DNA from 3 places in the Nocardioides koreensis genome. Region 1 is predicted to be linked to each of the others. Evidence: predicted binding sites of a transcription regulator. Region 1 holds the regulator's gene; each other region holds the start of a gene.
What was found. Region 1 encodes LexA, which represses DNA repair genes until DNA is damaged. Its sites were predicted from a motif close to TCGAACANNTGTTCGA; they were not measured.
Positions count from the first base shown of each region.

Region 2: the regulator LexA is predicted to act here: its motif matches at 6,262-6,277, upstream of ABD268_RS13415 (DUF6504 family protein).
Region 3: the regulator LexA is predicted to act here: its motif matches at 5,402-5,417, upstream of ABD268_RS05550 (HNH endonuclease signature motif containing protein).

Region 1 is NZ_BAAAQR010000006.1:174,980-185,016, reverse strand. Features, by position in the region: gene ABD268_RS11915 (gamma-glutamyltransferase family protein) at 1-988, shown strand, start outside; gene ABD268_RS11910 (GntR family transcriptional regulator) at 970-1,674, opposite strand; gene ABD268_RS11905 (YoaK family protein) at 1,743-2,492, shown strand; gene ABD268_RS11900 (hypothetical protein) at 2,571-2,726, opposite strand; gene ABD268_RS11895 (ATP-binding protein) at 2,835-3,830, opposite strand; gene ABD268_RS11890 (hypothetical protein) at 4,032-4,394, shown strand; gene ABD268_RS11885 (hypothetical protein) at 4,415-4,747, opposite strand; gene ABD268_RS11880 (LysM peptidoglycan-binding domain-containing protein) at 4,858-5,208, opposite strand; gene ABD268_RS11875 (SDR family NAD(P)-dependent oxidoreductase) at 5,446-6,264, opposite strand; gene lexA (transcriptional repressor LexA) at 6,432-7,160, shown strand; gene ABD268_RS11865 (phosphatase PAP2 family protein) at 7,264-8,103, shown strand; gene ABD268_RS11860 (alkaline phosphatase D family protein) at 8,218-9,957, shown strand; gene ABD268_RS11855 (alkaline phosphatase family protein) at 9,959-10,037, shown strand, end outside.
Region 2 is NZ_BAAAQR010000007.1:239,917-249,953, reverse strand. Features, by position in the region: gene dinB (DNA polymerase IV) at 1-420, opposite strand, end outside; gene ABD268_RS13430 (methyltransferase) at 460-1,215, opposite strand; gene ABD268_RS13425 (DNA polymerase III subunit alpha) at 1,247-5,224, opposite strand; gene ABD268_RS13420 (SAV_6107 family HEPN domain-containing protein) at 5,326-5,763, opposite strand; gene ABD268_RS13415 (DUF6504 family protein) at 5,773-6,141, opposite strand; gene ABD268_RS13410 (hypothetical protein) at 6,379-6,849, opposite strand; gene ABD268_RS13405 (YbaK/EbsC family protein) at 6,948-7,421, shown strand; gene ABD268_RS13400 (ArsC/Spx/MgsR family protein) at 7,421-7,777, shown strand; gene ABD268_RS13395 (DUF4126 domain-containing protein) at 7,781-8,395, shown strand; gene ABD268_RS13390 (hypothetical protein) at 8,405-9,835, shown strand; gene ABD268_RS13385 (phytoene desaturase family protein) at 9,860-10,037, shown strand, end outside.
Region 3 is NZ_BAAAQR010000002.1:302,032-312,068, forward strand. Features, by position in the region: gene ABD268_RS05520 (ASKHA domain-containing protein) at 1-865, shown strand, start outside; gene ABD268_RS05525 (DUF1638 domain-containing protein) at 804-1,469, shown strand; gene ABD268_RS05530 (methylenetetrahydrofolate reductase) at 1,477-2,334, opposite strand; gene ABD268_RS05535 (MFS transporter) at 2,419-3,819, opposite strand; gene ABD268_RS05540 (TetR/AcrR family transcriptional regulator) at 3,816-4,412, opposite strand; gene ABD268_RS05545 (fasciclin domain-containing protein) at 4,714-5,223, shown strand; gene ABD268_RS05550 (HNH endonuclease signature motif containing protein) at 5,493-6,881, shown strand; gene ABD268_RS05555 (ferredoxin) at 7,186-7,377, opposite strand; gene ABD268_RS05560 (fatty acid desaturase) at 7,377-8,819, opposite strand; gene ppgK (polyphosphate--glucose phosphotransferase) at 8,976-9,737, shown strand; gene ABD268_RS05570 (NAD-dependent malic enzyme) at 9,798-10,037, opposite strand, start outside.

The sequences.
Region 1 (10,037 bases):
CGGGCACACCGTCGTCAAGACGCAGGCCTGGGGGCAGGGACCGGTGCTCCTCCAGACACTCGCCACGCTGGGTGCTCTGGACGGACTGGTGCTCGACCCCTCCACCGTCGAGGGCGTGCACGCGCAGGCCGAGGCGCTCAAGCTGTCGTTCGCCGACCGCGAGGCGTGGTACGGCGACACCGACGTGCCGCTGACCGACCTGCTCTCAGCCGGGTACGCCAAGGAGCGCGCCGCCCTCATCACCGGGTCGGCCTCCCGCGAGGTGCGGCCCGGCTCGCCCGGCGGCCGTCCCCCGCGGCTGGCCCGCTACGTGACCGACGGCCTCGCCGTCGCCGACCACCCGCGCGCGGAGGCCGACCCGACCACCGGTGAGCCGACGGTTCGCACCGACGGGCAGACCAAGGGCGACACCTGTCACGTCGACGTGGTCGACCGCTGGGGCAACATGGTCTCGGCGATGCCCAGCGGCGGGTGGCTGCAGAGCTCGCCCACCATCCCCGAGCTCGGCTTCCCGCTCGGCAGCCGACTGCAGATGACCTGGCTCGAGGAGGGGCTGCCCTCCTCCCTGACGCCCGGGATGCGCCCGCGCACCACGCTCAGCCCGACGATGGTGCTGCGCGACGGCGAGCCCGTGCTCGCCTGCGGCACGCCCGGCGGTGACCAGCAGGACCAGTGGCAGCTGCTCTTCGTGCTCCGGGTCCTCGCCGGCGGACAGTCGCTGCAGGAGGCGATCGATGCGCCGACGTGGCACACCACGAGCCTGCCGGCGTCGTTCTACCCGCGTGGTGTCGAGCCCGGCGTGCTGATCGCGGAGGACCGGCTCGGCGAGGAGGTGCTCGGCGGTCTCGAGGCTCGCGGCCACGAGGTGCGCCGCTCGGACCCGTGGAGCCTGGGCCGCATGTGCGCCGTCGGGCGCGACCCCGAGAGCGGGGTCCTCACCGCGGGGGCGAACCCGCGCGGGATGCAGGGTTACGCGTGCGGGCGCTGATCGCCCCCGGGTTCGGATTCGCCCTCCTCGGCCTGGGTGTGCGCCGCCCGCGATGCGGCGGCGACGTGTGTCAGGGCGCAGCGCTCGGCCTCGTCGGGGTCCCCCGACTCGATCGCGTCGACGAGGACGATGTGCTCGCGCCAGGAGTGCGGTGCTCGCTGGGCGGCACCCAGGCGGAAGACCCACTGGACGTGGAGGTAGAGCGACGTCGCAATCGAGGTCAGCCAGGGGTTGCCGCTCAGGTCCAGGATCCGCAGGTGCAGCGCGCTGTTGAGCTCGGCCACCCGGGCCAGGTCGTCAGCGTCGGTGGCCGCACGCGCCTGCTCGAGCATGTCGCGCAGGCCGGCCACCCCCTCTTCGCCCGCACGCTCGGCCGCCAGCCGCGCGGCCAGCGGCTCGATGCGCTCGCGCACCGCGAAGATGTCGCTGATGGCGGTGGGGCTCGGTGAGGCCACGACTGCTCCCCTGCGCGGGAGGCTCACCACGAAGCCCTCGGTCTCGGCCACGCGCAGGGCCTCCCGCACCGGGTTGCGAGAGACCCCGAAGTCCGCGGCCAGCCGATCCTCGGTGAGGCGCTGCCCGGGCGGGTAGTCGCCGCTGATGATCGCCGTGCGAAGCGCGATCAGGACCTGGTCGCGCAGCGGCAGGTGCTGGGCGCCCAGCGTCGGCATCCGCGGGTCGCTCACCGCACCCCCTCCGCGACTTCCCGCCGCTTTTGTATACGAAAGACAATCGACTCAGAGGATACAGCTCCGTGGGCAGACCGACCTCTTCCGCCGACACCGGCGTGGCGCCGCCGGCTCTACCGACCTCGCGGCCCCGCCACGACCCCCGGGCGACCCGACGACGCCACGCCCTGGTCGTCACGCTGACCTTCGCCACCGGCGCCGCCGACGCAATGGGCTTCCTCGCCCTCGGCGGGGCGTTCTCCAGCGTCATGACCGGCAACATGGTGCTGCTCGGCCTGTCCGCCGGCGCCGCCGACGAAGAGCTCGCACTGACCTCAGGCGCCGCGATCCTCGCCTTCGTGGTGGGACTGCTGGCGGGGGCCGGGCTCGCCGGATCGCCCCGCGACGACGACCCGGTCTGGCCGCGACAGGTGACCAACGCCCTTCTGGTCGAGCTCGCGGTCTTCGTGGCCTACCTGGTCGGTTGGGAAGCCACCGAGGGACACCGGTCCGATCAGGTTGCCCTCGGGCTGCTGATGCTCTCGGCTGTGGCCCTGGGGGTTCAGAGCAGCGCCGTGCAACGCTTCGGCGTCAACGGACTCTCGTCGACCTACCTGACCGGCACGCTGACCAGCTTCATCGGAGACCTCGCCGCTCGTCGCCCGCACACCACCTGGCTGCCGCGAGGGAAGGTGCTGCTCATGCTGATGACCGGAGCCGCCGTCGGCGCCCTGACGACGCTGCACCTGCCCCGGCTGGCGCCGACGCTGTGCGTCGTACCGCTGGGCCTGGTCGCGCTCGGCGCACGACGGTTCGTCGGAACTACTGCGCGGTGACCTTGCCGCCGCCGCCACGACGGCGCCGGCTGGTACGACGAGGGCGGCAGGGCCGCGGTCCGGTGGAGGCGGGCTGCCTCATGCGGTGGCGGGGGCGGTGCGGAGCTTCTCGGCCTGGGCGCGCTCGGCCTGGCGTTCGGCGAGCACACGCGCGGCGGCGATGGCGTTGTGCCCAGCCACGGCGGACGTGGCACGGAGGTGACGGGACCAGATGACGGGGAAGGGCCTCTGCATGGCAACCGAGGTTAGGAAATCGGCGACGGGTTTCACTCGGGCAAAGGTCCCTTGACGAACGGCCGAGTGTCCGCTCCACGCGGGGTCGGCAGACCGGAAGCCGCCGGGTCAGCCGGTCTGGGCGGAGGGGCTCTGTCCGGAGCCGAGCTCGAGGATGAACCACGCGGTGGTGCCGCTGGCGTCGATCTCCTGGCCCCAGCGGTCGGCGAGCGCGTCGACGAGCATCAGGCCGCGGCCGTAGACCCGCAGCGGGTCGTCGTTCTCCGTCTCGTCGGTGGCCGCGGGGTCACCGGCGCGGCTGGAGCCGCCGAGGTCTCGCACGACCACGGTGAGCACGCCGTCCTCGAGGTGCAGCGTCAGCTCCGAGGTGGTCCGGGCGTGCATCACCACGTTGGTGACCAGCTCCGAGAGGCACAGCTGGGCGGTGTCGACGGTGTCCTCGTCGACCTCCCACTGCGCGAGCTGCGCGCGCAGGAACTGGCGCGAGGCGCCCGGCGCGAGCGGGTCGCTCGAGAGCAGCAGCCCCTCGCGATGGCCCTCCCCGATCAGGTTGGGGTCGTCGGGGGTGGTGTCCCCCGGCCCGCGACCGCTGGTGACGCGCACCCGGCTGACGGCCTCGGCCACCCGGCGGGCGGTCGCCTCGAGCAACCGCGTGTGAGCCTCCGGCCAGGCCTGCTCGGTGTCGTAGAACAGCATCAGCCCGCCGATCGGCGAGCCGGTGCCGGGCAGCGGCCAGGCCGCCAGTGCCCGGACTCCCTCCTCGCGCTGCTTGGCGACCACGCCGGGGAAGTCCCGCTCGAGCTCGTCGAGGTTGCCGAGCACCGGCTCACCGGTGCGGACCACGGCGGTCAGCGGCACGTCGTCATAGCTGTCGATGTGGCACCACTCCAGCCCGTCGGGGCGGAGCCGCTCGCTGGCGATGAACCGCAGCCGCCGGCCGCCGCCCTCGGTGAGCGCCATCCCGACCCGGGCCACCTCGGGCAGCTCGACCAGGTCGTCGAGGAGGTACCGCGCGATGTGATCGACGTCGGGCGCGCTGCGCAAAGCGAAGCCCAGACGCGACAGGTGCCCGAGCGGCTCGCGTGGGGCTTCGGCTGTGAGCACCTCCGGAGGAGTGCCGGCACCATCCACCACGAGGGACAGCCTAGGGCAGGCCGTCGACAGGCGTCGCGAGAGATTCCCGGTGAGATCTACGGGAAATAGCCCTCGGGTCCGGGCACACGCCGGCCGTTCATCGGACACAATGGGCTGGTGGGGTCGGGAAAGAGGGCAGGGTCGAGACGCGCAGCCAAGAAGGCGCCGTCGTTGCAGCGGTCCCTGCTCGCCCCCGCGGCCGGGGTGACGCTGGCCGTGGTCGCCTGGGGCTACCTCGTCTACGCCGCGATCGACTTCGGCGCCACGGCGCGTAGCGGCGACTCTCAGGCGTGGTTCTTCCTGGTCCTGGCTTCGGTCGGCGCCGTCGCCTGCCTGTTTGTCGGGCTGATGCTGGTCAGCCGGCTGCTGCGCCGGCTCGGGATCACCGAGGACCCCGCGCACCCCAGGACCCGCCGGACCCGTCCCGTGGTCCCGGAGCCGCGGACCGCCGACCCCATCGCCACCCACGCGTCCTCCCCCACGCCGCCGCCGGCGCCCGTGCGGCCAGCCGGTGGCCGACGCGCTTCTCGCTGACTGGTCCAGTCCAGCAGGACTCAGCGCTGCCGGTCGGCGGCCCGGCGCACGAACTTCAGCCCGGACCACACCTCGTCCACCGCTGCCACCTTGACGTCGACGAAGCCCAGCCCGAGGCCGAGCCCGCGCACGAGGTTCTCGTCGAGGTCCGAGACCGGACCGTCCGGGTTGCGGGCGGAGCGCTGGGCGGCCTTCTTGGGCCAGCAGACCCAGACCATGCCGTCGATCACGGTGCGGGCGAAGACCTCCGGCAGCCGACGCGCCAGGGCGCGGCGCTCGGCGTGGAAGGTCAGCGTGACGTCGGCCGCGCGCGGCAGGCGGCGTACGACGTGGGCATGGCGTGAGGATGGCAAACGAAGTGGGGCGGGGCCACCTGGCCCCGCCCCACGTCTTCCCCGGCCCGCCGGTCGGGGTCGAGTCGACCGGCGGGAGTCTGTGTTGGTGCTGCCCCAGGGGGCCTGGGTCACTCGACGGGCACGCGCAGCCGCTGGCCGGCGACGACCATCCCGGAGTCGAGGGCGTTGAGCCGCTCGATGCGGTCGATCATGGTGCGGACGCCGCCGTCGTCGGCGATGTCGGCGGCGATGCCCCAGAGCGTGTCACCCGCACCGACCATCACGACGCGGGTCGGCTCGGGGGTGCCGGGCTCCTCGGTGGCGACCGAGCCGGCGGCCAGGGCCAGCCCCAGTCCGAGGGCGACGAGCATCGCCAGCGCCAGGACGACGAGCCGGCCGCGGCGGGTCAGCCGGAGCTGGCCGGCGCTCGCCGGGGCCAGCGTGGGACGGAACGTGGTGCTCGCGGTCATCGTGCTCATCGGGACCTCCTGGGGAAGCGGCGGTCAGCCTCGGGTCGTTAGCTCGATCTGCTGTCGAACCGATGTCTAACGGCGGCCACCGACAGTCCCCTGCGGGATGTCTGGACCACCCTGGTCACGATCGGCTCGATCAGACGTTCGATCGAACATGTGTACGAGGTTAGAGCAGGTGTTCGAACAGCACAAGGCCCTGGACGAACATTTGTTCGAACACGTTCGAGCGGCCCCCGACGCGGATCAGGCGTTGCGGCTGATCGCGCGACGCCCCTGCGCCACGAAGAGGCCCAGCCCGCGGGCGGCCACCGACGGCGCCATCGCGGAGACCCGGACCACGCCACCGCGCCAGCCCGGCACCGAGCGCACCACGCGGCGGCTGCCCAGCAGGCCCACCGCCTCCTCGGCCACCTCGTCCACGGTGAGGATCCGGCCGCCGGAGTGGACCAGCGCGCTCCCCATCCCGCCGGGTGTCTGCTGGTCGAGCATCGCGGTCCTCACCCCGTCCGGGCAGAGCGCGCGCACCCGGATCCCCTTGCGGGTCTCGACGTCACCGGACATCGAGATCGACACGATGGCGGCCTTGGTCGCGGCGTACACGCTGTAGCCGGGCACCGGCCCCAGCCCGGCCAGCGACGCCGTGTTGACGATGTCGCCGTCGCGCCCGGAGGCCTCGAAGGCCGCGATCGCCGCGCGCATCCCCCACATCGTGCCCATCAGGTTGACGTCGACCAGGCGCCGCACGGCCTCCTCGGACAGCTCCGCCAGGGTGCCGTCGTCGCCGACGCCGGCGTTGTTGAACCACGCAGTGAGCACGCCGTGCCGCCCGGCCGTCGCGGCGGCCTCCGCGTGGGAGCCCGGGTCACGGACGTCGTGCGCCAGCCCCTCGGCGGCGCCGATCTCGTCGGCGGTCCGCCTCGCGCCCTCGCCGTCCACGTCGGTCAGCACGACCTGGTACCCCCGGGCGACCATCCGCTCGGCGATGCCGCGACCGATGCCGCGGGCGCCGCCGGTGACGACACAGCTGATGGGCTCGGAGCTGGGGGCGGGGTTCGTCGACATGACGGGAGTCAACCAGACCGGGCGTGGTCTCGACAGGCTCGACCACCGGTTGACCAGTGCGACACGCAGTTCGAACAGATGTTTGAATCACCGGTCCGGTTTGGCTACGGTTGGTGGCACCAGCCCGGGACGCCCGGGCCGTACGCCGCGAACCCGGAGGCAGCCGCATGGCCACGAAGAAGACCGACGCCCACAAGGTTGCCCAGCTGCCCGACGGCCCCCCGGACGCCACCGGCCTGACCCCGCGCCAGCAGCGCGTGCTGACCACGATCAAGGGCTCGATCGAGCGGCGCGGCTACCCGCCGAGCATGCGCGAGATCGGCGAGTCGGTCGGCCTGACCAGCTCCTCCAGCGTCGCGCACCAGCTGAAGGTGCTCGAGGAGAAGGGGTTCATCAAGCGCGACCCCAACCGGCCGCGCGCGATCGAGGTGTTCCTGCCCGAGGTGCTGGCGGCCCGCCGCTCGATCTCGGCGGCCGACGAGTCGTCGTACGACGAGACCGGGATCGGCGACGCCGTGCCCGCCGCGCAGTACGTCCCCGTCGTCGGGCGGATCGCCGCCGGTGGCCCGATCCTCGCCGAGGAGCGGATCGAGGACGTCTTCCCGCTGCCCAAGCAGCTCGTCGGCGACGGCCAGCTCTTCCTGCTCGAGGTCTCCGGGGACTCGATGATCGACGCCGCCATCTGCAACGGCGACTACGTCGTGATCCGCCAGGAGCAGACCGCCGAGAACGGCGAGATCGTGGCCGCCATGATCGACGGCGAGGCCACCGTCAAGACGTTCCAGCGCAAGGACGGCCAGGTGTGGCTGCTCCCCCACAACGACGCCTACGAGCCCATCGACGGCACCCACGCGACCATCCTCGGGAAGGTCACTGCGGTCCTGCGCCGCATGTGACGCCGCGCGTGACAAGGGGCCTTAATCCCCTGTCATCGGAATACTTCCGGGTAATACTTGGCTCTGTCTGACGATCAGTGAGCCCGAAAGTACGCCTGTGACGATGCCGAGCCTGCCCGTGATCCCGGGGATCCGTAACCGATACCCGAGGGTCTTCCGTGGCGTGCTCGAGCTGGTGCTGGTGCTCTCCCTGTGGGTCGCCTACAGCCTCTCCCGGCTCTTCGCCGACGCCAACATGGGGCCGGCCCTGGCCCGCGCGAACGACCTGCTCCACATCGAGCGGCACCTCGGCATCCACTGGGAGCTGTCGCTCAACAAGCTCTTCATCGACAACGACGCGATCGGGCTGGTCGGCAGCTACTGGTACGCCACGCTCCACTACATCGTCACCGGCGCGGTGCTCCTGTGGCTCTACCGCCTCGGCCGGCACTGCTACGTGCCCGCCCGCCGGGCGCTCGCCATCGCCACCATCCTCGGCCTGGTCGCCTACCTGCTGATGCCCACCGCGCCGCCGCGGTTCATCCAGGGGTACGCCGACGTGCTGAGCCTGCACGCCGCCGACGGCTGGTGGGGCACGGACGCCTCCGCGCCGCGCGGCCTGGGCGGGCTGACCAACGAGCTCGCCGCGTTCCCCTCCCTGCACGCGGGCTGGGCGCTCTGGGTCGCGATCTCGCTGCAGCGGCACGCCCGCTGGCACTGGCTCAAGGGCCTCGGCTGGGCCTACGCGGCCGGCACCGCGATCGTGATCGTCGGCACCGGCAACCACTGGGTCATCGACGTCATCGTCGGCTGGCTCGTGGTCGTGGCCGGGTTCCTGGCCGCCGAGACCCTGCCGTCGCCCAAGGACGCCCCGGGTCGCACCAACGGCGACACCGCGTCGGACGCCCCGGAGCTTGTGTCCGCCGGTCCCGGCGCGCCCAGCGCAGCCGCGCACGCCAAGTAGTCCGCCGCCGCGTCAGCCCACCGGCGGGTGTCCCTCCGGTGACGCGCGGGTGACGGGACGGTGCTCACACCCCGGCCGCGTCACCTCTGACCGATCAGCTCCGTTGATCGGTCCGTGACCACACCTCGCCCCGCCCTGAACCGCGCGCTGCCCCGGCGTACCGTCCTGGCCACCGGCGCCGCCGGAGGTGTCCTGGTGACCGTGGCCGGCACCGCCGACGCGACCGCCTCGCAGCGTGCCGCCGGCCACCGGGCCTTCCGGCACGGTGTCGCGTCCGGCGACCCGCTGCCCCGGGCCGTCGTGATCTGGACCCGCGTCACGCCGACCGCGGCGAGCACCCCGGGCTCGGGCCACGGGCCCCGGGTCCGGGTGCACTGGGAGGTGGCCACCGACGAGCGCTTCCGGCACGTGGTGCGCCGCGGCAGCTTCGCGACCGGCCCGGAGCGCGACCACACCGTCAAGGTGGACGTGACCGGGCTGGACCCGGCGCGCTGGTACCACTACCGGTTCCGCTGGGACGGCCACACCAGCCGGGCCGGGCGCACCCGCACCGCGCCCGCCGCCGACGCCACCCCGGACCACCTGCGTTTCGGCGTGGTCTCCTGCGCCAACCTCCAGGCCGGCTGGTTCAGCGCCTACCGCGGGCTGGCCGCGCGTGACGACCTGCACGCGGTGGTGCACCTGGGCGACTACCTATACGAGTACGGCCCCGGCCAGTACGGCTACGGCCCGGACAACGAGGACATCCGCAAGCACCAGCCCGCCCACGAGATGGTCTCGCTGGCGGACTACCGGCAGCGGCACGCGCAGTACAAGACCGACCCGGACCTGCAGGACGCCCACGCGAAGTACCCGTGGATCGTCACCTGGGACGACCACGAGGTCGCCAACGACACCTGGAAGCACGGCGCCGAGAACCACACCCCGGGCCACGGCGACGGCGGTGAGGGCAGCTTCAAGGCGCGCCGCGCCCGCGCGCACCGGGCGTACGACGAGTGGATGCCCGCGCGGCTCGACGGCAGCGTCCGGATCGGGGACGGCAGCCGGCTCTTCCGCCGGCTCCGCTTCGGCACCCTGGCCGAGCTCAGCATGCTCGACCTGCGCACCCACCGCAGCAAGCAGGTCGACTCCCCCGCGCCGCCGGCCCCGTGGCCCGACGGCGAGGTCAGCGACCCGACCCGCACCATCACCGGCGAGCAGCAGCTGGACTGGCTCGAGGGCTCGCTGCGCCGGCACCGCGGCGTGCAGTGGAAGCTGATCGGCAACCCGGTGATGATCGCGCCGGTGAACTTCGGCGACCTGCCCGACGAGCTGGTCAACCCGGTCAACGACGTGACCGGACTGCTGCCGGCGAACGGCGCGCCGTACAACGTCGACCAGTGGGACGGCTACACCGCCGACCGGCGCCGGGTCTTCGACTTCATCCGCAACCACCAGGTCAAGGACACCGTCTTCATCACCGGCGACATCCACTCCGGCTGGGCCGCCGAGCTGCCGTACGACGCGTCCACCTACACCGGGCAGGGGCCGAGCGAGGACGAGACCGCGGGCGTGGAGTTCGTGTGCACCTCGGTCACCTCCAACAACCTCAAGGACATCACCGGCGACCCGACCGGGGCGACCAGCACCGCGGTCGAGGAGACGATCAAGGCCAACAACCGGCACATCAAGTACCTCGACTTCGACGCGCACGGCTTCTCGGTGCTCGACCTGACCCCGCAGCGGGCCCAGATGGACTGGTTCATCATCAGCGACCGGGCCGACCGGGACGCCACGATCACCTGGACCACCTCGTACGCCGCCCCGGCCGGCAGCGGCCGGGTCGTGTCCGTCGACCACCCCGTGGGGGCCTGACATGTGCACGCCGTCGTCGGTCGAGCCCGTCGAGACCAGCGCGTTCGCCCGCGGCGCGGCCCAGGTCCGCACCGGCCGGC
Region 2 (10,037 bases), on a different contig from region 1:
GCCCTGCTCGTCGTGGATCGTCGCGCGCAGCTGCTCGGCGATCTCCAGCGGCGACCCGAGCCGCCGGGTCGACCCGCGCACGTCGAGGAACGCCTCGTCCAGCGAGAGCGCCTCCACCAGCGGGGTGACCCGCCGGAAGCTCTCCATCACCGAGGAGGAGACCTGCCCGAACAGCTCGAAGTCCGGTGCCACCACCACGGCCTGCGGGCACAGCCGGCGGGCTCTGGTCATCGGCATCGCCGAGCGCACGTCGTACTGGCGCGCGGCGTAGCTGGCCGAGAGCACCACCCCGCGAGACCCCCCGCCCACGATGACGGGGACTCCCCACAGGTCCGGCCGGTCGCGGGTGGCCACGGACGCGTAGAACGCGTCCATGTCGACGTGCAGGATCGGCGTGGCCGGAGCGCTGGCGGAGGTCACGTCGATCCTCCCGTCACCGCCGACTCGGCGGCTCCCGCGTCAGCGCGCGAGCAGGTGCAGCTGCGTGGCGAGCGGGAGGTACTCGGACCGCTCGGAGACGGCGTGCTCGAGCTCGACCAGGGCCGCGGTGGCACCGGGCTCGAGGTCGAGCAGGGAGCCGGGCACGAGGTCGGCGAAGACGCGCACCCCGTGCACCGAGACGACCTCGAAACCGGCACCCTCCAGCAGCGCGACGGCCTCGTCGTGGCTGAAGCGGCGTCCGGCCCGGCCGTGGGCGACGTCGCGGTGCGCGGCCGGGTCGAGCAGGGCCAGGGCCTGCTGGAAGTGGCCGGCCATCGCCCGGGCGACCACGGCGGCGTGCCGCTGGGCGACCAGGAGGCTGAGGGTCCCGCCGGGGCGCAGCACCTCGCGGATCGTGGCCAGGGCGGCGGCAGGGTCCTCGACGACCTCGAGCACCCCGTGGCAGAGCACCACGTCGGCGCTGTCGCCGCCGGTGAGGCCGAGCAGGGTCGACAGGTCGCCCTGCTGTCCGGCGACCTCCACGTCCTGCTCGCGGGCGCGGCGGGCCAGCGCGGCGAGCGCGTCGGGGCTGGGGTCGACCACCGTGACCCGGTGGCCGAGCTCGGCGACCCGCACCGCGAAGCCGCCGGTGCCGCCGCCGATGTCGAGGACGTCGCGGGGTTCGTCACCGAGGACCGGGAGCAGGGCGTCCCACACGACGGCGGTCCGGGCGGCGCCCCGACGCTCGCTGGGCCGGTCGCTGGGCCGGTCGCTGGGCCGATCGGTGGCTGGCATGCCCCACACCCTAGGGCGTCCCGGAGAGGAATCATCCTGCGCTCCCGGGGCTGCGGTGCCACAGCTTGCGCGCCACGTCCTTGCTGGAGTCGCCGGCCGGCTTGATGTCGGCGTACGGAGAGAGCTTGAAGCCGCTGGAGTGCACCAGCACCCGCCGCCGGCCCATGCCGCCGGCAGCACTGTGGTGCGGGGACTCCTCGGAGTCGAACGTCTGCGGGCGCGCCATCACCGGCCGGGTGGCCCGGCTCTCCGCGGCCCCGGCGACGGCGGCCTCTCCGACCCCGGCGAAACCCTCCGGGACCACGGCCATCGCCTCGCGGACGGCGTCCAGCCCGGCGTCGCCGCCCCCGCGGGAACGCCACAGGGCGAACAGCTCGGGCAGCTCCCAGCAGCCGGTCGCCCGCAGCGAGACGCCGCGCCGGCCGGTGCGACGCAGCTCGCCGCGGACCACCAGCAGCCAGGAGTGGAAGACGGTGGCGGCGTAGGGCCCCTGGGCGTCCTCGAAGAACGTCGCGTCGACCGGGCCGGTCGCGTCGTCGAGGGTCAGGAAGATGACCCGGCGCCCGGAGCGGATCGGCGGGGTCTGGGTCGCGACCTTGACCCCGGCGACCAGCAGCTCGGCCTTGCTCCTGCGGGAGAGCAGGTCCTGGCTGCGGGTCACCCCGAGCTCGTCGAGGAACCGGGCGTAGGTGGCGACGACGTGCCGGCTGGCGTCGAGGCCGAGGATCTCGAGCTCGGCCCGCATCTTCTCCTCGGCGTCCATCTCCGGCAGCCCGCTCACCGCCTCACCGCCCTCGCCGGGCGCGTCCCCGAGGTCGAGCGCGAGCTGCACCGAGGTCACCGGGCGCGGTGGCGGCGTGGCCCGGGACTGGGCGGTGGCCCTCGCCCACACCCCCGCCTCGGCCAGCGGGTGCCGCTCCAGCGCGGGCGCCGCGTCCCGGGTGCCGGGGTCGGTGCTGTTGCGGGCCGCGGCCTCCTCGGCGCGTGCCTGCGCCGCGGCGGCCCCACCCCGCACGACCGGCGACCTCCGCCCCGTCAGGCCGCGCCCGCGGCCGGCCCGCTCGAGGGCGCGGGCGTGCCGGTCCAGCTCGGCCACCTGGAGCAGCAGGTCGCGGCGGGTGACCCGGCCCCGGCGGCGGACGCCGTCGACCAGCGCCGACCCGATGCCGTAGATCGAGTCGAACCCACCGGCCAGCACCAGCCGCTCCGCGATCGGCCGGGACACCTGGGCGCGGTGCCAGAAGTCGGAGAGCGAGGAGTAGGGGCGGGCGGCGGTGATCCGCTCGACCTCCGCCTCGCTGATCCCCTTCACCTCCGCCAACGCCAGCCGGATCCCGTACGCGCCGCCCGGGCGCCCGCCGGCGGCGTCGTCGTCGCTCCACGCGTCCTCGTCGCCGATCTCCTCCACGGAGTACTCCTTCGCCGAGGCGTTCACGTCGAGGCCGAGGACGGTGATGCCGAGCTGGCGGGCGTCCTCGAGGATCAGCCGCTTGGGGTACATGCCCGGGTCGTGGGTGAGCACGCCCGCGAGGAAGTGCGCCGGCCAGTGCGCCTTGAGCCAGGCCGACTGGTAGGTCGGCAGCGCGAACGCCGCGGCGTGGGCCTTGCAGAAGCCGAAGGACGCGAACGCCTCGAGGACCTTCCACACCCCCTCGACCACCGGCAGCGGATAGCCGTGGGCGAGGGCGCGGGGGAAGAACCACAGCTTCGTGTCGGCCATCCCCTCGACGTCACCGAGGGCGCGCCGCTTCTCGTCGGCCTCGGCGTTGGTGATGCGCGCGAACCGGGCGATGATCTCGATGACCTGCTCGTGGAAGACCACCACGCCGTGGGTCTGCTCGAGGATCGGGCGCAGGTCCTCGTGGAGGTAGGACGGCGCCCTCCAGCCCTGCTTGACGTCGAGGTACGGCGTGATCATGTCGCTCTTGACCGGGCCGGGCCGGAACAGCGAGATGTCGGTGATGATCTCCTCGAAGCTCTCGATGCCGGACTTCCCGACCAGCTCGCGCTGGCCGGGCGACTCGATCTGGAAGACGCCGAGGGTCTTCGCGGACGAGATCATCGCGTAGGTCGCCGGGTCGTCGAAGGGCACCTGGGCCTCGTCGTCGAGATCGATCTCCACGCCGTCGACCCGCCGGATCTCGGTGAGGGCGTGGGCCATCGAGGACTGCATCCGGATGCCGAGCACGTCGAGCTTGAGCAGGCCGAGGTCCTCGACGTCGTCCTTGTCGAACTGGCTCATCGGGAACCCCGCGTAGCTGGCCTCCACGGGCGTCCGGTCGAGCAGCGTGGCGTCGGAGAGCAGCACCCCGCACGGGTGCACCGCGATGTGCCGCGGCAGTCCGTCGAGCCGCTCCACGAGCCGGAACATCAGGTCGAGCCGCTCCTCGCCCAGGCCGCTCGCCCGCAGCTCCGGCAGCTCGCGCAGCGCCACCCGGGCGTCGCGGGCCCGGATGTGCGGGAACGCCTTGGCGATCGCGTCGATCTCCCCCGGCGGCATGCCGAGCGCGGCACCGACGTCGCGGACGGCGTGCCGGACCCGGTAGGTGTCCATCATCGAGACGCACACGCACCGCTCCCCGCCGTACCGGTCGAGGATCCGCTCGTAGACCTCCAGCCGGCGGGCCGACTCGACGTCGACGTCGATGTCGGGCAGCGCCTGTCGCAGCGGCGAGAGGAACCGCTCCATCAGCAGCCCGTACCGGATCGGGTCGACGCCGGAGACGCCGAGCAGGTAGTTGACCAGGCTCCCCGCGCCCGACCCGCGCGCCGCGCAGCGCACCCCCATCTCCCGGACCAGGTCGGTGACGTCGCCGACGGTGAGGAAGTACGACGCGTAGCCGAGCTCGCGGATCATCTCCAGCTCGTCGTCGAGCCGCTTCCAGACGACCTGCCGGGGCGCCGAGCCGTAGCGGTCCCCGATCGCGCCCTCGCAGCGGGCCCGGAGCAGGCCGTCGGCGCTCGACCCCTCGCCCACGTGGCCGGCCCCGTGACCGGTGGAGAGCTGGAACTCCGGGAAGTGCACCTCCCCCAGGCCGAGGTCGGCGCGGGGGTCGAGCGCGCACCGGTCAGCCACGGCACGGGTGCGGGCCAGCAGCCGTCGGGCCTCCCGGACCGGGTCGGTGGCCAGTCCGGCGAGCCGGCAGATCTCCTCGGCGACCTCGGCCATCTCCTTGCCGGACTTGAGGAACCCCTCCGCGTTTCCCCTGGAGTGGGAGGGGCCGACGTGGCGCAGGTCAGCAGAGCCCAGGGCGACCAGCCGACGGGCGGCGTCGAGGACGTCGACGGTGGGGGCGTCGCGGCGGTCGGCGTAGCGGACGGCGTTGGTGAGCACCGTCTCGAGGCCGGCCTGCCGGGCCACCCCGGCCATCCGGGCGGCGTGGGGGGTGGTCCCGGGCCCCCAGCTGCCGCCCGCCGCGCCCAGCCGGTGGGAGACCAGCTCGACGAGGAGGTCCTCCCTCGGCACGAGGGAGCGCCAAGGCGCGAGCGCGGCGTGGGCCAGGTCGTCGCGGCGCCGGGTGACGGCCGCCCCCAGCTCGGAGGCCGGGCCGAGCAGCACCAGCAGGTCGCCCGAGCCGAGCAGCTCGGCGACCATCGGGGAGCCCGGGTCGAGCACGGGGGTCCCGCGCTCCCCCGCCAGGTGGGTGGCCGAGACGAGCCGGCAGACCGCCGCCCACCCTGCCCGGCCCGCAGCGAGCAGCGTCACGCGCGGCAGCCGTGGGTCGCGGAAGGCGCCGCCGCGCACCGGGGTGCGGGTGGGGCGCACCTCGTGAGCGGCGGGCGTGAGTGCCGGCCGGTAGGCCAGGTCCACCCCCAGCACCGGGCGCACGCCGGCGGCCAGGCAGGCCTTGGCGAACTTCACCGCGCCGTAGGTGCCGTCCCGGTCGGTCAGCGCCAGGGTGTCCATCTCGTGCTCGACGGCCCGCTCGACGAGCGTGTGCGGGTGGGACGCGCCGTACTGCAGGGAGTAGCCCGAGGCCACGTGGAGATGGGGGAAGGGATCGGACACGGGTCGCCTCCTGCGCGTTCAGCCGGCTCGACCCCTGACTGCTTGCTCGAACATCTGTTCGAACGATTCCACTCTACCTCGCGCCCCCACCGGGCGCCAGCTCAGCTCACGTGCCGCACGACCTGGGCCCGCGCCGGCGCGTGCGGCACCAGCCCGAGGGCCTGCTCGACGACCGCGAGGAAGCGGTCGGCGTCGCGGACCAGGTCGTCGGCCTCCCGCTCACTGACCGCACGGGACGAGCCGGCCTCGGCCGCGGCGCGCTTGCTCGCACCGGCCGCGAAGAAGCGGGCCCACTCGGCCAGCTCGGGCGCCACCTCGGCCAGCAGCACCCAGGCGTTCTTCTGCGCCCGCCGACGCGCCGGCGCCGGGTGCGCACGCGCGGCCAGCAGCGCCGCCGCAGCCCGCAGCGCGGCGACGTGCGCACAGGCGTAGCGCTCCGGCACCTCGGTCGCAGCCATCGCCTCGCTCAGCGACTCGGCCGCGCGGGCGAGGTAGGAGTGCGTCGTGGCCGGCAGGGCATAGGGGTTCGGAACGCTCATCCCTCCCCCTCAGTCCACACAGCCGACGAGCTGCCAGCGACCGTCGCTCCAGTCGAAGGAGAGGTCGAAGACCCCGCCCCCGTCGGGCTCGGACCCGGCGGCCGGCCCCGCGCCCCGCCCGGCCTCGACCCGCCACAGCTCGCGCTCGACCAGCAGGTCACCGGCCGGAGCCGCCACCCCGGACGGGTCGGTCACGGCCTCCTCGGAGCCGACCACCGCCCGCACGCCCGACGACTGCCACCACGGCGCCGTCTCCACCCAGTGCGCGACCACCGCGCGCACCTTCCACAACCGTCCGCGCCACAGGAACTGCTCCGGGCCCTCCACACCCGTCACCCAGCCCCTGCGCACCTCCACGGGGTCCTCGTACCGCCTCATCTGGCCGCCTTCCTGCCGCACCCTCGCCTCGACCCCGGACACCGACCCCTCTCGCCCCGGCCGGCCCGAGGGCCGGCCCCGGCGGGGACGGGGGTCGAGGTCGTCCCCGCCGAGCGGCGTTCGAACGCGTGTTCGAACACCACGAACGCTACACCTCGGCACGGACAGTGCGTCAAGAGCCGGTCGGGACCGACCGGAGAAAGGACCGGGACGGGCGCAGCCGCCCGGTCGGCGACGTCAGGAGGGTCGCGAGCCCGACGTGTCGGAGTGCGAGGCCAGCCAGGCGTTCCGGATGTAGGCGTTGGTGTCGCGGTGCCACAGGAAGAACAGCAGCGCGACGTCCAGCACCACCGAGACCACCGAGACCGCCAGGAACAGCGCCGGCGGGCCGGTCCGCAGCCCGGCGAGCGTCGCGACCGCCATGAAGGCGACCAGGCCCGTCAACGACAGCCGGGCCCAGTTGTGCCCGTTGCGGAAGAACATCAGCAGCACGCCCGCGAGCAGGGCGAACACCACGAAGAGGACGATCGCGACCGGGACGAACGACGGCGGCTTGACCCCCGTCTCGTCGGGGTGACCGGTCGCCCACGCACGCACCAGGTCGTCGCGCATGAGGACCGTCAGCAGGGCCGTCAGGCCGCTCAGGGCCACCAGCCCTCCCAGGGTCCAGGTCGCACCGCTCACCGAGCGCGGCTGCTGCCGACTCATGCACTCTCCTCTCACGCGCGTCCGGGCTCCCCGCCCGACACGACGCGCCACGCAAACCGGGACGGACGGACGACCCCGCCTCTGGCTAGGGTCGCAGTATGTCGACCGAGCACCCCACGATCAGCCGCTTTCGAGACGAGCACCGCCGACGTGGAGGGACCGGTGAGGTCGTCATTCTCCCCGACTCGGTCCACACCGCCGCACTGGCCGCCGAGGCGCTGGGCTGCGAGGTCGGTGCGATCGCCAACAGCCTGCTCTTCGACGCGGCCGGCTCCCCCGTGCTCATCCTCACCTCCGGCGCCCACCGGGTCGACACCGTCGCGACCGCCGAGCGCCTCGGGGTCGCCGGCCTGGAGCGGGCGAAGCCGGAGTTCGTGCGCGAGCACACCGGCCAGGTGATCGGCGGGGTCTCCCCCATCGGCCACCCGGCACCGGTGCCGACGTACCTCGACTCCTGGCTGCGCAAGTACGACGTGGTGTGGGCCGCCGCCGGCCACCCCGCGGCGGTGTTCTCCACGTCGTACGACGAGCTGCTGTCCCTCACCGGCGCCACCGGGATCGAGGTCGACTGATGGAGATCTGGCTGAACCCCGCCTGCTCGAAGTGCCGCGCGGCGACCGCGGAGCTCGACGCCGCCGGCGTGGACTACACCGTGCGCCGCTACCTCGACGACCCGCCGACGGCGGCCGAGCTCGGCGAGGTGGTCGCCCGGCTGGGCCTCGAGCCCTGGGACGTCGCGCGCCCGAAGGAGACCGCCGAGGCCGGCATCGACCTGCCACGTGAGCCGGCCCACCGCGACGCCTGGCTGGCCGCGATGGTGGCCTCCCCCGCCACGATCCAGCGGCCGATCATCACCGCCGCCGACGGCACCAGCGTGGTGGCCCGCGACCCCGAGACGCTCGCCGGGATCGTCGAGCGGGCCCGCTGACCCGTGGACTCCCTCGCGCTGGCGTTCTCGAGCGGCTGGGCCAGCGGCGTCAACGCCTACCTGGTCGTGCTGGTGCTCGGCATCGCGGACCGGGTCGGCGGGTTCGCCGAGGTCCCTGACGTGCTCGGACGCTGGGACGTCCTCGCGGTGGCATTCGTCCTCTACTCCTTCGAGTTCGTCGCCGACAAGGTCCCCTACGTCGACTCCACGTGGGACGCCGTCTCGACGGCGATCCGTCCGACGACGGGCGCCGTCGTGGGCGTGCTGATCGCCGGGCAGGCCGACTCGCTCGACGGGGCGGTGCTCGGCGTCGTCGGTGGCGGCACCGCGCTGCTGTCCCACCTCGCCAAGGCCGGGGGCCGGCTGGCGATCAACTCCTCCCCGGAGCCCGTCACCAACATCGCCGCCAGCATCGCCGAGGACGTCACCGTCCTGACGGTGGTGTGGTTCGCCCTCGAGCACCCCCGGGGCGCCGCGGCGGTCGCCGGGCTGCTGCTCGCGGCGGGCCTGGTGCTGCTGCTCCTGCTCGCGCGGCTGGTCCGGCGCGGCTGGCGGAGGTGGAAGCGGCGCGAGCCACCGGGACGTAAACCCATGGCGACGTCCGGCCGCCCTCACTAACGTCAGGCCATGGAGCTCTCGGACCGCCTGACCGACCCCGCCGCCCGGGCGGAGGTGACCGGCCGCCTGGCCGCGCTCTTCGCCGGCCGCCCGGTGATCATCGGTCCGGGGGTGCTCGCCGGCTTCACCCCCGTCGTCGAGTGGGTGCGCGAGCTCGGCAGCCCGGTGCTGGTCGTCTCGACCACGCGGGGCGCGGGGCGCGTCCCGGCCGAGGACGAGTGCGTCGTCGTCGAGGTGGCGCCACCGGCGGCCGCATCGGTCACCGACGAGCTGCGCGCCCACGACCGGCTGGCCCGGCGTCTCCCCCCGCACGCGGTCGCTGCCGTCGAGGCGTTCGACCCCGACCGGCGCGGCGTCTGGTACACCAGCCCGTTCGTCACCACCGACGAGCCGATCCTGGGCAGGCCGGTCACCGGCGGACGTCCGGCGTCGTTCCTCGCCCTCGAGGACAAGATGCTGGCCGACGACATCTGGGCGGCCGCCGACGTCGCCTGCGCGCCGTACCTGATCGTGCCGGTCGAGGAGCGCGCCCTCGCCGAGGCGACCGAGCAGGTCGCGGGACCGCTCGGTGCGGTGTGGTCCGGGGACGCCCGCGACGGCTTCAACGGCGGCGGCAACTACGTGCGCTGGGTCGTCGACCGCCGCGACCAGGCGGCGGCCCGCGCCTTCTTCCTGCCCCGTTGCGACCGGATCCGGGTGATGCCGTTCCTCGACGGGGTGCCGTGCTCGATCCACGGCTTCGTCCTCGACACCGGCACCGCGGCGTTCCGGCCGGTGGAGATCGCGATGCTGCGCGAACCCGCCACCCGGCGCTTCGTCTACGGCGGGCTCGGCACGTTCTGGGACCCGCCGGCCGCCGACCGCGAGGAGATGCGCGACGTCGTACGCCGTGTGGGCGCGCACCTGCGCAAGGCGCACGGCTACCGCGGCGCCTTCGGCATCGACGGCGTCCTCACCGCCGACGGGTTCCGGCCCACCGAGCTCAACACCCGGATGTCGGCCGGGGCGACCACCGTCGCCGAGGTCGACCGGAGGTTCTTCTCGTTCCTGCAGGCGACCGTGGTGGCAGGGGTCGACCCGGACCTCGGCGTGGACGACCTCGAGAGCCTGGTCGGGCTGATGGACGCCCAGCGGGCCGGCAAGGCGGTCGCCGTCGCCGAGGGGCCCAAGGTGGGCGGGGACTTCAGCTTCCCGGTCACCTGGGACGGCCGCTCGTTCACCCGCTCGACGGTCGAGACCGGCAACACCCTCGTCGTGGCCGACACCGCGGCCGGGTTCTTCGCCAAGGTCGATCCCTGCGTGGCGCTGGCCCCGGGCGAGCGCCTGGCCGACCTCAACGTCGCCCTGCTGGCCTTCGTCGACCGGGAGTACGGCTCGGACTTCGGCGCCCTCGAGGCCGCGCCCGACCTGCGAGGCGCGGGAGCCGCCGCCGCGCAGTAGGACCGGGCCGTAGGGTGTGGCGCCATGGCGCGCGTCGTGGTGGTCGGTGGCGGTTTCGGCGGCCTGGCCTCGGCGGCGCGGCTGGCCAAGCTCGGCCACGCCGTGACCCTGCTCGAGCGGTCGGCGAGCCTCGGCGGGGCGCTGGTGGAGGAGTCGGAGGACGGCTTCGCCTGGGACGCCGGGCCGACGTACACCCTGCTCC
Region 3 (10,037 bases), on a different contig from region 1:
CGCCTACCTCTTCCCCGCCCTCGGCGCCTACGTCGGCGGCGACATCGTCGCCGGCATGCTCGCCACCGGCATGGACCGCGACAAGCGGACCCGGCTCTTCATCGACGTCGGCACCAACTGCGAGATCGTGCTGAGCGACGGAGAGCGGATCCTGTCCACCGCCGCGCCGGCCGGCCCGGCGTTCGAGGGCGGTGCGATCCGGTGCGGCATGCGCGCCGCCGACGGCGCCGTCGAGGTCGTGAAGCTGGTGCCCGACGGCGACGAACCGGTCGTGCTGTCGGTGATCGGCGACGCCGAGCCACGCGGCCTGTGCGGCTCCGGGCTGGTCGACGCGGTCTCGGAGCTGGTCAGGGTGGGGCTGCTGGACGCCTCGGGCCGGTTCGTGCCGGAGGAGCGGGCGGCCGAGATCGCACCCGCACTGGCGGACCGGCTGACCAAGATCGGTGAGGAGCGCGTCTTCGTGCTCTTCCGCCCGCACCCCGACTCCAAGACCGACGAGTGCGTCGTCCTCTCCCAGCGCGACGTGCGGGAGCTGCAGTTCGCCAAGGCGGCGATCTCGACCGGCTGGACGCTGCTGCTGGAGGAGCTCGGGCTCGAGCACCGCGACGTGCAGCAGGTGCTGCTCGCCGGCTCGTTCGGCAGCTACCTCTCGCCGGCCTCGGCGATCCGGATCGGGCTGGTGCCGAAGCTGCCGGTGCTGCGCATCGTCTCGGCCGGCAACGTCGCCGGCGAGGGCGCCAAGATGGCGCTGCTCTCGGTGCGGGAGCGGGCCGGCGCCCGGACGCTGCTCGAGGAGGTGACCTATGTCGAGCTCTCCGACCGCACGGACTTCAACGACCGGTTCGTCGAGCAGCTCTCGTTCTGAGCCCCCGGCCGCACGGCGTACGGCGCTGATCGCCTGCGGAGCGATCGCCCAGCCCGCCGCCGCGGTCGTGGAGCGGCACGGCTGGCCCGTCGACGTCCACCCGCTGCCGCCGCTGCTGCACAACCAGCCCCAGAAGATCGCCGGTGAGGTCCGGGCCCTGGCCGAGGAGCTGGCGGCGTCGTACGACGAGGTCGTCGTCGGGTACGCCGACTGCGGGACCTACGGCGCCCTCGACGAGGTGTGCCGCGAGCTCGGACTGCGGCGGCTGCCGGGGCTGCACTGCTACGACCTGTACGCCGGGGAGTCGCGCGTCGAGCGCCTCTTCGACGACCAGCCCGGCACCTACCTGCTCACCGACTTCCTGGTGCGGTCCTTCGCGCGCACGGTGCTGCAGGAGCTCGGGCTGGACCGGTGGCCGGAGCTGCGCGAGGCCTACTTCGGCCACTACTCGCGGGTGGTCTGGCTGGCGCAGCGCCCCGACGACGACCTGCGCGAGCTCGCCGAGCAGGCCGCCGCGCGGATCGGGCTGCCGCTGACCGTCGTCGAGACCGGGGACCGCCGGCTCGAGGCCGCGCTCGCGACGCTGGTCGGCGCCGGGCCCTAGGCGTGCCCTAGCCTCCGAGCCGGTTGTGCAGCTGCACCAGCAGGTCGTTGCGCCACGCCTCGGTCTCCACGATCTGGTTGAACGTGAAGACGTGCAGCCCCTCGACCAGGGCGTCCGGCTCGCCGAGCGCCGGCGCGCACTTCTCCAGGAACCGCTCGCCGGTGTAGCCGCCGGGCGCGGCCAGCCGGGCGAAAGTGCCCTTGTGCTTGACCAGGAACCGGGTCGACTCCCCCACGCCGATCCGGGTCGCCATGGCCAGCAGCTTGGCGCGCTCGACCGGCCCCGGGATGCCCAGCAGCAGCGGCATCCTGACGCCGCGGGAGCGGAGCCGGCGTACCCAGGAGGACACCACGGCGGGGTCGAAGGTCAGGTTGCTGACGATGTGGGTGGCGTACCTGCGCTTGTCCCACATCGACTGGACGGTCAGGTCGTCGTGGATGGTCGGGTGCGACTCCGGATAGCCGGTGATGCCGACGTGGCCGAACGGGTGGCCCAGCGCCGCGAGGTCCTCGAGCAGCGCCAGCGCGTCGGGGTAGTCGCCGACGGGCTCGGAGTCGCCGCCGGGCACGAAGATCCGGGTGATCCCCTTGCCGGTCAGCCGGTCGGCGATCTCGGCGAGCTCGGTCCGCCCGCTGATCATCCGGGCCGCGAGGTGCGGGACCGCGACGAAGCCGTGCCCGGTGAGCCGCTCGACGAGGTCCAGGGTCGCCTCGAGGCCCTTGCTCGGCGAGGCGGTCACCGTGACCGTGCGGTCCCGGGGCAGGTGCTCGAGCACCTTGTCCTCGGTGGTGGGCGTGGGCAGCACCTCGTACCGGGCCTGCTCGAGCAGCCGAACCATGGTCCGCGCGACGTCCTTGTTGCGCATGATGCACTCCGTCTCGTGATGCGCACCGAGTGGGACTCATGCTAACCGTGCGTCCGGCTGCGGTACAGGGTCCTCCCGACCCGGTCAGCCGCGACCGCTGGGGTTGCGGATCGTCACCCAGGAGAGCGCCCCGCCGAAGGCGAGGAGCGCCGCGCAGACCATGGCCGCGGAGCGGTACGCCGCGTCGAAGGCGACCGGGTCGGCGTACTCGGCGCCGCTGAGCCCGACCGCCACCGGCAGTGCCGCCACCGCGAGCAGCGAGCCGGACCGGGCGACCGCGTTGTTGACCCCGCTCGCGATCCCGGCGTGCTCGTCGGGCGCGGAGGCCAGCACGGTGGCGGTCAGCGGCGCGACCATCAGCGCCAGCCCCAGCCCGAAGACGGTGAGCCCCGGCAGCACGTCGGTCCAGTAGTTGACGCCGGGGCCGGCCCGGAGCAGCAGCAGCGTGCCGCCCGCCATCACCAGCGGACCCACCGTCATCGGCAGCCGCGGCCCGATCCGCGCGGCGAGGGCGCCGCCACGGGCGGCCAGGAAGAGCATGCAGAGGGTGATCGGCAGGGTGGCGATGCCGGCACGCAGCGGGCCGTAGCCGCCGACCGTCTGCAGCTGCAGCACCAGGAAGAAGAGGACCGCGCCGAGCGCGGCGTACACCAGCAGCGTCATCGCGTTCGCGGCACTGAAGTTGCGGTCGGCGAAGATGCCCAGCTCGAGCATCGGGTGCCGGCTGGTGCGCTCGACCCACCAGAACCCCAGCCCGGCCAGCGCCGCCAGCACCGCGGCCCAGGGCGCCACCGGGCCTCCCCACTCGATGAGCGCGTACGTCGTGCCGCCCAGCGCCAGCGTCGCCAGCAGGGCGCCGGTGACGTCGAACTCGTCCGGCGCCTCGGGGTCCCGGGTGTCGGGCACCCGGCGCTGGGCCACGACGACCGCCACGACCGCCACCGGCAGGTTGATCAGGAAGATCCAGCGCCAGCTGGCGTACTGCACCAGGCCGCCGCCGACGAACGGTCCGAGGGCGGCGGCGATGCTGCCGAGGCCGGACCACGACCCGATCGCCTGCGCCCGGTCGTCACGGTGGAAGGTCCCCTGGATCATGGCCAGGCTCCCCGGGGTGAGCAGCGCGGCCCCGACCCCCTGCAGCACGCGGGCGACGATCAGCACCACGGGCGTGGGAGCCAGGCCGCAGGCCAGCGAGGCGACCGCGAACCAGACCGTGCCGATGACGAAGACCCGCCGCCGGCCGAAGCGGTCACCCAGGGACCCGCCGAGCAGGATCAGGCTGGCCAGCGAGAGCAGGTAGCCGTTGGTGATCCACTGGAGCTGGGCCAGGCTCGCGTCGAGGTCCCGGCCGATCGTGCGCAGGGCGACGTTGACGACCGTGCCGTCGAGCAGCGTCATCCCGGAGCCGAGCACGGCGGCCGTGATCACCGCGCGGCCGACCGGCGAGCCCAGTCGGACCTGCGCGCAGCCGGCGACCTCGCTCACGGGCTGCGCAGCACCCGCGCCGAGATCCAGGCGATGTCGTCGGCCGTGCGCTCCGGCGGGCCCGACGGTTGCATGACGTGGCTGAGCACCACCCGCACGACCATGTCGATCGCCGCCTCGAGGTGGTCGTCGTCCAGCAGCAGCTCGTAGGACTCGATCCGGTCGGCGACGACGATCTTGGCCGCGGCCAGCAACGACTCCGCGTGGGTGGTGAGCAGCGGCAGCAGCTCAGTGTCGGCACCGTGGGTGGCGGAGACCACCGCGTGCAGCAGCTGGTTGTCCTGGGCGAGCGTGAGCACCCCGCGCGACGCCTCCCGGATCGCGGAGACCAGGTCGCCGGGGTGGGCGTCGAAGGCCAGGCTCACGACGCCGAGGAACCGGTCCAGCTCGTGCAGGATCATCGCCTCGGCGAGCCCGGGCTTGGTCCCGACCTCGTTGTAGACGGTCTGCCGGCTCACCCCGACCCGGTCCGCGATCGTGGCCATCGTGACCCGGGCCCAGCCCACCTCGCTGGTGAGGCCGACCGCCGCCACGACGATGCGGTCGCGCATGGTGGGCGCCACGGGGGCGGTTCGCTGCGGGGCGCTGGTCACGGGGCCAGTCTAGGAACACCCGGGGCGGACGCGGGTCGCGGAACGTCCGGGACGGGCGCGGGGCCCGACGACACGGGCAGTTGGGCCCTGCCCGACGACACGGGCGGTGCTGAAGGTGGAGACGGAGACCCTGGTACGACGCCCGCGTCCCGCGGCCGCTTCCCACGGAGGAAACTCATGACGACTCGCCACCGCCACCGCCGCGGCCCTGGCCCTCACCGGCGCGGCCCTGGTCTCCACCTCGGGACCGGCACCGGCCGCACCCGAGCGCGCCGGCCTCGGCACCCAGAGCTTGGCCACGGTGCTGGCCGCCGACGGCCACCACTTCGACAAGAACCCCCGCGACTTCGACGTCGTCGACAAGCTCGTGACCCGGATCCTGGCCGGCAAGCCGGACAGCAAGCTGGCGATCCTCGCCGACGGCTCGCGCCGCCTGACGGCGTTCCTGCCCACCGACGGGGCGATGCGGCGCTCGATCTCCGACATCAACGATCAGCCGTACGGCTCCGAGCGCGCGGTCTTCCGCGGGATCTGGAAGACCGCCGGCCTCGAGGGCACCGAGCGGGTCCTGCTCTACCACCTGGTCCGCGGCAAGACCCTCACCTACAAGCAGCTCCGGAACGCGGCACCGATCAACCTGACGACCATGCAGGGTGGTTCGGTGAGGGTCCGCATCACGAGCGGCAACGTGATGCTCCACGACCACAACCCCGACTCCCCGAACTCGCGGGTGTTCCATGCCGTGGCGAACATCAACAAGGGCAACCGCCAGATCGCGCACGGCATCGCCTGGATCATCAGTCCTGACTGATTCCCTCGTTCGTCAGGCGTCGTGTCGGAGGCCCTTGCGTCTGTTGCGCGTGAGGTTTCCGGCCAGGTGCCCGGCTGGCGGGTCTGCTCTGGTTGCGGTCTTGGCTGGCTACGGCGGGGGTCTCCTCGTGGTTGCGGCCGGATCCCGGCTCGCGGTCGGTGCCCGTCAGAAAATGCTCTCGAAAGTGTCTTCGTATAGCGTCTCACCAGATGAGATATGCGCAGGCCAGCGGGCCCGGGACTGTCGGTGGGCTCTGGTTGAGTCAGGACATGGAGCAGCCCACCGATCTCCCCACCACCCCCGCGGGGGTGGTCGCGGACGTGAACGGTCGGCTGGCCTGCCTGGACGAGGCGCTGTGGGCGGCCAAGACGTCGGAGGAGCTGGTCGAGGCGGTCGCCGAGGCCGAGACGCTCCGGGCGCACCTGGCCGGCCTGGAGGCCTCGATGCTGGCCGAGATCGAGGCCCGGAAGGTCCCGAAGCAGGAGCTGGCCTGGTCCTCGACGGCCGGCTGGTTCACCCACCTGGCCGGGATGAAGCGGGGTCAGGGGCACCGCGCCGTCGAGCAGGCCCCGCTCCTGGTCGGCGAGCGGACCGCCACCCATGCCGCGCTGCTGGCCGGGCGGGTCTCCCCGGAGCAGGCCGCGATCATCGTCGCCGCGGTCGAGAAGCTCCCCCTCAACCCGGCGGTCCGGGCGGAGGGCGAACAGCTGCTGCTCGAGGCGGCGTCCCGGCTCACCGCCACCGAGCTGCACCATGCCGCCAAGCGCCTGGTGCTGGTGGTCGACCCGGAGAAGGCCGAACGCGACGCCGAGAAGGCCCTGGACCGCGAGGACCGGGCCGCGCACCTGCACCGACACCTCTCCATCACCGAGGACGGCGCCGGCGGCGTCCGGCTCCGCGGCCGCGGCACCGTCGAGGACGCCGCCATCCTCAAGGCCGCGTTCCTGCCGCTGACCAAGCCCGAACCCGCCGTCGACCCCGACAACCCCGGCAACCCCGAAGATCCCGACTGCGCGGCCCTCACCGACCCCCGCGACCACGGCGCCCGCATGTGGGACGCGCTGGTGGCCACCGCCCAGCACGCCCTGGACACCGACCTCCCCCCGGACTGCCACGGCGCCAGACCCCGGGTCACCGTCACCACCAGCCTCGACGTGCTGCGCCAGCAGATCGACTGGGCCACCCTCGGCACCACCACCAGCACCACTGGCGCCAGCACCGCCGCGCCCCTGGGTGCGGTCACCGACGACGGGCTCGAGCTGGCTCCGTCGGTGATCCGCCGGCTCGCCTGCGACGCCGACATCATCCCCATCGCCCTCGGCGGCAAGGGCGAGGTCCTCGACGTCGGCCGCACCTGCCGGCTGGTCACCCCAGCGATCTGGCGGGCCGTGGTCTGCCGGGACCGACACTGCGCCTTCCCCGGCTGCACCCGCCCCCCGCTCATGTGCCACGCCCACCACATCACCCACTGGGCCGACGGCGGCCACACCAACCTCGAAAACCTCGTCCTCCTCTGCGGCCAGCACCACCGGGTCATCCACCACACCCCCTGGCAGGTCCGCCTCAACCCCCACGACGGCCGACCCGAGTTCCGGCCCCCACCCAAACGCGGGCACCCACCCCCGGACTGGATCCGAAGCAGACCCCGCCGCGAGTGAACGCCCAGGGTCGGCAACGCCAAGGTGCGGAACGACCAAGAGAACGAACCACCACCAGCGAGAACAGGCGAAGGACGCGAGCCGCGCCGGGGAGCCCGTCCGCGCCCGCAGGGCGCAAGGAGCGTAAAAGCGAGCCGAAGGCGCCGCCCAGGCGCGCAACCACAGCAGAACAGCGATGCGGCGCCAAAGGCGAAGCAAGCGACGGCGCCCTACGGGAGCGGGCGGGCTCCCCGACAGGGCACAGCCGGACACAGCCGAAAGACAGCCCGGCCACCGCCGGTGAATCCGGCCACCGCCGGCAGAACTAACCCTCCAAACCAAGCGCCTGCACCGGACAAGAAGCCACTGCCGCCACCACCTGGGATCGGTGCTCCGCGCCCGGCGCGGGTTCGAGCACGTGCATCACGTCGTCATCGTCGAGCTCGAAGAACTCATGCGCCATGGCCTCGCACATCCCGAGGCCCTCGCACCGGTCACGGTCCACCACGATCCGCATCAGGCGGCGCCCCGCTCGAGCTCGAGCGGGACGAAGTCGACCTTCTCGCGCACGCCGCAGTCCGGGCAGCACCAGGTCTCCGGGATGTCGGCCCAGGCCGTGCCGGCAGCGAAGCCCTCGTGCTCGTCGCCGGCGTTCACGTCGTACACGTAGCCGCACCCGGGGCAGCGCGCGGCCATCACCTCGGCCGGCGCCGTGCCGACGCCGGAGCCGTCACGGCGACCGGGTCCGGCGTCGGTGGCCTCGCTCGGCGGGGGGTACTTCGCGAGGATCTTGTCCCGCTTGCGCGGGCTCAGGTTGGCGCGGCGCAGGTCGCCGTCGAAGTGCGCGAGCACGCGCGGGTCCATCACCCGGCGCCAGACCGCGGGCACGGTCGCGAGCACGATCATCCCGGCGTACCCGGTCGGCAGCACCGGCGACTCCTCGAAGTCGCGCAGCGTCTGGTAGCGCCGGGTGGGGTTGGCGTGGTGGTCGCTGTGCCGCTGCAGGTGGTAGAGCAGCACGTTGGTGGCGATGTTGTTGGAGTTCCACGAGTGCGAGGGGTCGACCCGCTCGTAGCGCTGACGCTCGCCGACGCCGACCTTCTGCCGCAGCATCCCGTAATGCTCCATGTAGTTGACGACCTCGAGCAGCGAGAAGCCCACGATCGCCTGGACGACCAGGAAGGGCAGGATCCCGGCGCCCAGCCAGGCGACCAGCGCACCCCACAGCACCGCCGACATCAGCCACGCGTTCAGCACGTCGTTGCCGAGCCGGAAGGGGTGCTGCTTCCTGCGCGCGTAGCGACGCTTCTCGAGCCTCCACGCGCTGCGCAGCGACCCGCCCACGGTGCGCGGCCAGAACTGGTAGAAGCTCTCGCCGACCCGGCTGCTGGCCGGGTCCTCGGGGGTGGCGACGCGGACGTGGTGGCCTCGGTTGTGCTCGATGTAGAAGTGGCCGTAGAAGCTCTGGGCCAGCGCGATCTTGGACAGCCACCGCTCGTGGCTCTCCTTCTTGTGGCCGAGCTCGTGGGCGGTGTTGATGCCGATCCCGCCGATGCAGCCGATCGACACGGCCAGGCCGACCTTGTCCAGCGTGGAGAGGTCCGCACCGCCGGCGATGAGGTACATGGCGCCGACGAACCCGGCGTACTGGATCGGCAGGAAGAGGTAGGTGATCCACCGGTAGTACCGGTCCTTCTCGAGCGCCTCGATCACGTCGTCGGGCGGGTTGGAGCGGTCCAGCCCGACGACCAGGTCGATGGCCGGGACGACCACGAGGATCACGATCGGGCCGATCCAGAACCAGACGCCCCACCCGGTCAGCGTCCACATCCCGTAGCCGATGAAGGCCAGCGAGGGCACCACCAGGCCGATCAGCCACAGGTAGCGCTTCTTGTCCTTCCAGCTCTCGGTGGATCCACTCGGGACCGTGCTGTTCGCGACCGGAGCCGTCGGAGTCATCGCGGGGACCTTCCTGCCGAGCCGTCAGTGCTTGGGTTTACACGACCATAGGGTTTGTAAACCTCGTTGACAAGAGGTGTTGGGATGTAAACCTCAGTGGACCGTCACGGACGGCGCCAGTTGCCTTGGTCCCCTCCGACCCGTGAGATTGGGACGATGACGACCAACGACCACCCGGTGGGCATCGACTTCGGCGGCAGCGGCATCAAGGGCGCCCCCGTGGACATCGAGGCCGGCGATCTCGCGGCCGAGCGCGAGCGGGTCCCGACCCCGCGCCCCTCGAGCCCGGACGCGGTGGCGGCCGTCTTCGTGGAGCTGCTGACGCGGTTCCCCGACTGCCACGGCCCGGTCGGGGTGACCGTGCCCGGCGTGGTCCACCACGGCGTGGTGCACACGGCCGCCAACATCGACCGCTCCTGGATCGGGACCGACGCCGACGCCCTCTTCACGAAGGCGACCGGGCGCGACGTGCACGTGGTCAACGACGCGGACGCGGCCGGCCTGGCCGAGGTGCGGTACGGCGCGGCGAGGGGCCGCAACGGCCTGGTCATCGTCACCACGCTGGGCACGGGCATCGGCTCGGCGATGGTGTACGACGGGGTGCTGGTGCCGAACTCCGAGCTCGGCCACCTCGAGATCGACGGCAAGGGCGCCGAGACCCGGGCCGCCAACAGCGTCCGGGAGGCCGAGGACCTGTCCTGGGAGAAGTGGGCCAAGCGCCTCACGACGTACTACCGCACCCTGGAGAGGCTCTTCTCCCCCGAGCTCTTCGTGGTGGGCGGCGGCGTGAGCAAGAAGGCCGAGCACTTCCTGCCGCTGCTCGACCTCGACACCGAGATCGTGCCCGCCACCCTGCTCAACAAGGCCGGGGTGGTCGGCGCCGCCCTCTACGCCGCGGAGGAGTCCGGGACGGCCTGAGCCCCCCGGCCCACGACGCCGCCCCCGATCCAGCCCACGCTGGCCGGGCGGCGCCGCGGCTCACTCGGTGGTGCCCCGGATGGCGGCGGCGACCGCCTTCGGCACGTCGGGGTGGAAGACGGTCGGGATGATGAAGTTCGGGTTCAGCTCGTCGTCCTTGACCACCAGGGCGATCGCCTCGGCCGCGCGCAGCAGCATCTCCACGGTGATCTCGTGCGCCCGAGCGTCGAGCAGGCCGCGGAAGACGCCCGGGAAGGCCAGCACGTTGTTGATCTGGTTGGGGTAGTCCGAGCGCCCGCT